2 linked regions of the Cupriavidus necator genome follow. The protein of the gene in region 2 interacts with the protein of the main gene of each other region in a pairwise test. Links are inferred from orthologs where the notes say so. Each region holds a gene or a part of one and is shown on either strand. Other genes may lie near its edges. The genes, in order: ndk and I6H87_RS09200.

What was found.
Region 1: the proteins of I6H87_RS09200 (region 2) and ndk interact in binary tests that used the Escherichia coli proteins (3 or more experiments, as listed by UniProt). The link is inferred for Cupriavidus necator from one-to-one orthologs.

The regions. Positions count from the first base shown.
Region 1 is NZ_CP066018.1:2,991,447-2,994,516, reverse strand. The notes cover bases 132-2,885. They hold ndk (nucleoside-diphosphate kinase), read right to left. Parts: upstream 1,845-2,885; coding sequence 1,419-1,844; downstream 132-1,418. Other genes in these bases: I6H87_RS13995 (Bax inhibitor-1/YccA family protein), read left to right, coding at 2,217-2,885; rlmN (dual-specificity RNA methyltransferase RlmN), read right to left, coding at 211-1,365; pilW (type IV pilus biogenesis/stability protein PilW), read right to left, coding at 132-214. Outside these bases: more of pilW, read right to left, coding at 1-131; more of I6H87_RS13995, read left to right, coding at 2,886-2,921; 23S rRNA (uracil(1939)-C(5))-methyltransferase RlmD, read right to left, coding at 2,991-3,070. UniProt on the Escherichia coli protein: Major role in the synthesis of nucleoside triphosphates other than ATP. The ATP gamma phosphate is transferred to the NDP beta phosphate via a ping-pong mechanism, using a phosphorylated active-site intermediate.
Region 2 is NZ_CP066018.1:1,968,680-1,971,826, forward strand. Bases 33-2,863 are described here. They hold I6H87_RS09200 (uracil-DNA glycosylase), read right to left. Parts: upstream 1,921-2,863; coding sequence 1,144-1,920; downstream 33-1,143. Other genes in these bases: I6H87_RS09190 (ABC transporter permease), read right to left, coding at 33-649; I6H87_RS09195 (acylphosphatase), read left to right, coding at 861-1,139; I6H87_RS09205 (CYTH domain-containing protein), read right to left, coding at 1,952-2,581; trpC (indole-3-glycerol phosphate synthase TrpC), read right to left, coding at 2,703-2,863. In the rest of the region: more of I6H87_RS09190, read right to left, coding at 1-32; more of trpC, read right to left, coding at 2,864-3,147. UniProt on the Escherichia coli protein: Excises uracil residues from the DNA which can arise as a result of misincorporation of dUMP residues by DNA polymerase or due to deamination of cytosine.

The sequences.
Region 1 (3,070 bases), 1.0 Mb from region 2 along the record:
GATCGATGGCAATGGCCTGCTTGATCTCGTCAAGGGCGACCGCGTTCTGGCCGGCCTCCAGATAGTTGGTGGCGAGCTGCAGCCGGATGCCGGCACGGCGCCTTGCATCGGTCTGGTCGGAAGCGGTCTGGGGATCCTGCGCCGGCGCATGCGGCAGCTGGCAGCCGGACAACATCAGCAGCCCCAGCAGGGCCGCAGCGATCAGACGGATCATGCAGGGCGAACCTCCCGAGGCTGGCCGGAAGCAGCGACCGGCACCAGTGGCGTGATCTTGCCGAACTTGCCGCGCTCGACCAGGCGCGTGCGGTCCTTCACCTCACCGGCAAGCTGGCCGCAGGCGGCGTCGATATCGTCGCCGCGGGTCTTGCGGATGGTGGTCACGATCCCTGCGTCCATCAGCACCTGCGCAAAGCGCCGGATCTGATCGTTGTTGGAGCGCTTCAGGCCCGATTCGGGGAAGGGATTGAACGGGATCAGGTTGAACTTGCACGGCACGTCGGCCACAAGCTTCAGCAGTTCCCGCGCATGCTCGACGCCGTCGTTGACGCCGTCCAGCATGCAGTATTCGAAAGTAATGAAATCGCGCGGCGCGAATTCCAGGTAGCGGCGGCATGCCGCCATCAGTTCGGCCAGCGGGTACTTCTTGTTCAGCGGCACCAGCACGTCGCGCAAGGCGTCATTGGACGCGTGCAGCGACACGGCGAGAGCCACCGGGAGATCCTTGGACAGCCGGTCCATCATCGGCACCACGCCGGAGGTGGACAGCGTCACGCGGCGGCGCGACAGGCCGTAGGCGTTGTCGTCGAGCATCAGGCGCATGGCCGGCACGACAGCATCGTAGTTCAGCAGCGGCTCGCCCATGCCCATCATCACCACGTTGGAGATAACGCGGTCGTCCTTGGGGCCGCGGCCCAGTTGTTCGCGCATGGCGAACTCCGCCATCCACAGCTGGCCGATGATTTCACCGGTGCTGAGGTTGCGCGAGAAGCCTTGCTTGCCGGTGGAACAGAAGCGGCAGTTGACGGCGCACCCTGCCTGCGAGGAAACGCACAGCGTGCCGCGCGTTTCCTCGGGGATGTAGACCGTTTCCACCGCGTTGCCCTGGCCCACGTCGAGCAGCCACTTGCGCGTGCCGTCGGCCGACAGGTGGTCGGTAATGGCGGCAGGCGCGCGGATCTCGGCCCGCGTCGCGAGCTTTTCGCGCAGCGACTTGGCGAGATCCGACATGGCGTCGAAGCGGCTGGCACCGTAGTGGTGGATCCAGCGTTGCAGTTGCCGCGCACGGAACGGCTTCTCGCCGAGCTCGCCGCAATAAGCGGTGAGCGCGTCCGCGTCGAGGTCGAGCAGGTTGACGAGAGCGTTCATGGCGGCAAACTCAGCTTCGGTGTCAGTCTAGTCCTGGCAGCAGCGCCGGACAATCAGCGGCTGTAGACGTTCATGCCCGGGAAGAAGAACGACACTTCCACGGCAGCCGTTTCAGCGGCGTCCGAGCCGTGCACGGCGTTGGCGTCGATGCTGTCGGCAAAATCGGCGCGGATGGTGCCCTTCTCGGCCTTCTTAGGGTCGGTGGCGCCCATCAGGTCACGGTTCTTGGCGATGGCGTTCTCGCCTTCCAGGGCCTGGATCATGACCGGGCCGGAAACCATGAAATCCACCAGGTCCTTGAAGAACGGACGCTCCTTGTGGACAGCGTAGAACTGCTCGGCTTCGCCGCGCGACAGGTGCACCATCTTGGCAGCAACGATCTTCAGGCCGGCGGCCTCGAAACGGGCGTAGATCTGGCCAATGACATTCTTGGCCACGGCATCCGGCTTGATAATCGACAGGGTGCGTTCGATCGCCATGAAAAACTCCGAAAAATGAAGGGGTTACAAATGGATTAAACGTGCGATTCTAGCACGAAGACTATGACCCTTTCGAGGGTCTTCCCTGCTCTGGCGTGTGTCGGGCCGCCCTTGCCGCACAACCGGTCGCAAAGTGCGCCAATGAGCACATTACAACCTTGTCATGCCAGGAACACGCCGCCCCGGCTAACATCCAATGTGAGCGGCACCGAACGGCGCAAAGCATGCAATAGGTGACTCATGAGTTACCTCGCCCTTGCAATTTAGCCTCCCAGGTGCCACATTGACGATGGTTCCGTCCGGGTTCCATACGAATCTTCGCATCCGAAGCCTCGCAGCCCGGCGCCTCACCGTTTTGAGACAGGAGTCACCATGGATAACAAGCTGAACACCTACGGTTTCGGCAACAGTGCGTCGACCGTCACTGACGTCGTCGTTCGCAACCGGGTCTTGCGCAACACTTACTGGCTGCTGGCCCTCTCGATGATCCCCACCGTGCTCGGCGCGTGGATCGGCGTGGCCACCGGCTTCAGCTTCATGGCGGGCAACCCGTTCCTGTCGCTGATCCTGTTCCTGGGCATTGCGTTCGGGTTCTTCTACGGTATCGAGAAGACCAAGAACAGCAGCATGGGCGTGGTCCTGCTGCTGGCCTTCACGTTCTTCATGGGGCTAATGCTGTCGCGGCTGATCGGCGTGACGCTGCAGTTCTCCAACGGGCCGGCGCTGATCATGTATGCCTTTGGCGGCACGGCGGCGGTATTCGGCGCAATGGCGACCATCGCCACGGTCAGCAAGCGTGATTTCTCCGGCCTGGGCAAGTTCCTGTTCGTCGGCGTGATCCTGCTGATCCTGGCCAGCGTCGCCAATATCTGGCTGCAGCTGCCCTCGCTGATGATCACGGTGTCGGTGATCGCCATCGGTATCTTCTCGGCGTACATCCTGTTCGATGTGCAGCGCGTGGTAAACGGCGGCGAGACCAACTACATCACCGCCACGCTGGCAATCTACCTGGACGTGTACAATGTCTTCGTCAACCTGCTGGCGCTGCTGGGCATCTTCGGCGGCAGCCGCGAGTGACGGCAACCTCCCCTGCAGCATGAAAAAACCGGCCTGATGGCCGGTTTTTCTTTGGTGCGACTTGCGCGATCAGCCGCGCTCGAACACCGCGATCGACTCCACGTGCGAGGTGTGCGGGAACATGTTGACCACGCCCGCGCCGGCGAGCC
Region 2 (3,147 bases):
CCACCACGAAGAACCAGCCGCCGGACATCGACATCATCATGTTCCACAGCAGCCCCGGCATGGCGAACGGCACTTCCAGCCGCCAGAAGCGCTGCCACGGCGACAGCCGGAACATGGCCGCCGCTTCCATCAAATCGCCCGGGATGGTGCGGAACGACTGGTACAGGCTGAACGCCATGTTCCACGCCTGCGAGGTGAAGATGGCGAAGATCGCCGCGCACTCGACCCCTGCGATATTGCCGGGAAAGAGGGCGATAAAGCCGGTCACGGTGATCGACAGGAAGCCCAGCACGGGTATCGACTGCAGGATGTCCAGCGCCGGCACCAGCACCTTCTCCGCCGTGCGGCTCTTTGACGCCAGCGCGGCAAACGCCAGCGAGAACAGCAGCGACGCCGCCAGCGCCGCCAGCATGCGGATGCTGGTGCGCATCAGGTAGTAGGGCAGGTAGGCCACGTCCAGGTGCACCGCCAGCTGCTGGTCGGGCTGGAACGGGGCGTTCATCTGCTGCGCGGTGAACGCGATCATCACGATCACGGCCAGGATGATCGGCAGCAGGGCCAGGTCGAAGCGGTTGGGCGGGGCGCGCAGCAGCTGGCTGTCAAAGCCAGGGGCGGGCGGGGCCGCGCGGCGGTCGGCGGGTGGCATCATGGGCGCTTCTCGGGCTGTATCGAGCTTGGATGGCAAGGCTTGTGGCCCAGCCCTGATTCGCGGCCCTGGCGGACAATGGCAAAGCCCGCATGCCGCCGGCTTCACGCCGGGCGGCGCGCATCCCTTTGTAACGCCCGGCATGGCGGTCTAGTTTACTTGGTGTGGATGACAGATCGCGCACGCTGCCGGCGTGCGCCCAAAGGGAAAAGCCATGAAGAAGGAAACCTGGCGCCTGGTCGCGCATGGGCGCGTGCAGGGCGTGGGCTACCGCGCCGCCTGCGCCGACGCGGCGGACGACCTTGAGCTTGGCGGCTGGGTGCGCAACCGGCTCGACGGCACCGTCGAGGTGATGGCGCACGGCACGGTCAGGCAGCTCGAAGCCCTGCAGGCGTGGATGGAACAGGGCCCGCCGGCCGCGCAGGTGACGCTGGTCGAGGTCGGGCCTGGGGAAGGGGAGTTTGCCGGTTTCGAATTCCGGCCGACGATCTGATGGACTAGGCCGCGGTCCAGTCGACCGGCGTGCGGCCGTTCGCTTCCAGCCAGCGGTTGGCCTCGCGGAAGTGCCCGCAGCCCAGGAAGCCCCGGTGCGCCGACAGCGGCGACGGATGCGGCGCTTCCAGCACGCAGTGGCCGGCGCCCAGCAGCGGCTTCTTGGCCTGCGCGTGGCTGCCCCACAGCATGAACACAAGACTCGGGCGGCTGGCGGCGAGGTTCTGGATCAGGCAATCGGTGACGGCTTCCCAGCCTCGCCGCGCATGGCTGGCGGCCTGGCCCTGTTCCACCGTCAGCACGGTGTTGAGCAGCAGCACGCCCTGGCGCGCCCAGCCTTCCAGGTTGCCGGAGGCGCGCGGCGCGCAGTTGTCGTTGGCACCGAACTCCGCGGCGATTTCCTTGAAGATGTTGCGCAGACTGGGCGGCACTTTGATGCCTTCCGGCACCGAGAACGCCAGCCCGTGCGCCTGCGGCAGCTCAACGCCGCCGACCGTGCCGGTGCCGTGGTAGGGGTCCTGGCCCAGGATCACCACCTTGACCGCGTCGGGCGGGGTCAGGTGCAGCGCGTGGAAGACATGGTGCGGGAATACCGGCTTGCCGGCGGCACGTTCGCCGTCGACAAAGGCGGCCAGCTCCTGCCACGCCGGCACGCGGATGCACGGGTCCAGCAATGTGCGCCAGGCGGCGGGCAGGGCGTCGGCCTGGGCCTGCAGGCTGGCGGCAGGGGACGGTTCGCCGGGGACGCGGGGGGCTTCGGCGGCGAAGAGATCGGCTTGCATGTGTAAGGAAAGCTTGGCGGGAAAACCGCGATTATGAGGCCTTGCTTTCGGCGATTCCCGCCAGGCGGTAGCCGCGGGCGGCCTTGCTAAGGTCCGACGGTGCCAGCGCGGCAACGGTGGCCAGCCGCGCGGCAAAGGCGCGCAGGGCATCGGCCGCGTGCGCGGCGTCGCCATCGAGCCATTCCAGTTCGAGTTCCTGGATGGGTTCCTGCGCGGCGCTGGCCGGCGCGGCGATGGTGCCGGTGTCGAGCGCGGCCTCGATGCGGGCGCCGTCCTGCGTGACCAGCCAGGTGCGGCGGACGAAGTCGGTGCGGAACACCGGTGCCAGCCGGCCGATCAGTGGCGCGAGCACGGTTTGCGCTTCCGCGGGAAAGGTTTGCAGCTCGATGGCCTCGCCGGCGATCTCCGTCTCCCATTCATGGCGCGTGGCCAGGCCGCCCTGGCTGCTGCCGGCGGTCTTCAGCGTCTGCAGCCATTGCGCGCCCTTGCGGCGCAGCCGCAGCGCGGCGCGCGCCTGTGCCAGGTCACGTTGCGGGGTATCGAGGTAGACGTTGAGCAGCGTGGCTTCGCCCTGCGGGGCGCCGTTGGCGTCGAGCCAGGCGGCCAGCGGGGCCAGCGCGTCGTCGGGGACGGCGAGTTTCAGTTCGATTTCCTGGGGCATGGCAGCAGGCGATTTCAGAGGGTTGGCGAGGGCGATGTCTTTCCAGTCACCGCTAGCCGGCCCCCTCTCCCGCTTGCGGGAGAAGGGAGCAAACCGCCAGCGTGCGTCGGCAGGCGTTAGCTCAGGCAAACAGCCGTGCCAGCTCCACGCCCGGATCCGGCGCCCGCATAAACGCTTCGCCCACCAGGAACGCATGCACGTTGGCATCGCGCATGCGCTTCACATCGGCCTGGCCGAGGATGCCGGACTCGGTCACCACCAGCTTGTCGGCCGGCATATGCGGCAGCAGGTCCAGCGTGTTGTCCAGCGACACCTCGAAGGTGCGCAGGTTGCGGTTGTTCACGCCGAGCAGCGGCGTTTTCAGGCGCAGCGCCGCGTCGAGCTCGTCGTCGCCGTGCACTTCCACCAGCACATCCATGCCGAGCTCAAGCGCACAGGCTTCCAGTTCGGCCATCAGGCCCGGGTCCAGCGCGGCGACGATCAGCAGGATGCAGTCGGCGCCCCAGGTGCGCGCTTCATACACCTGGTACAGGTCGACCATGAAGTCCTTGCGCAGGGCCGGCAAT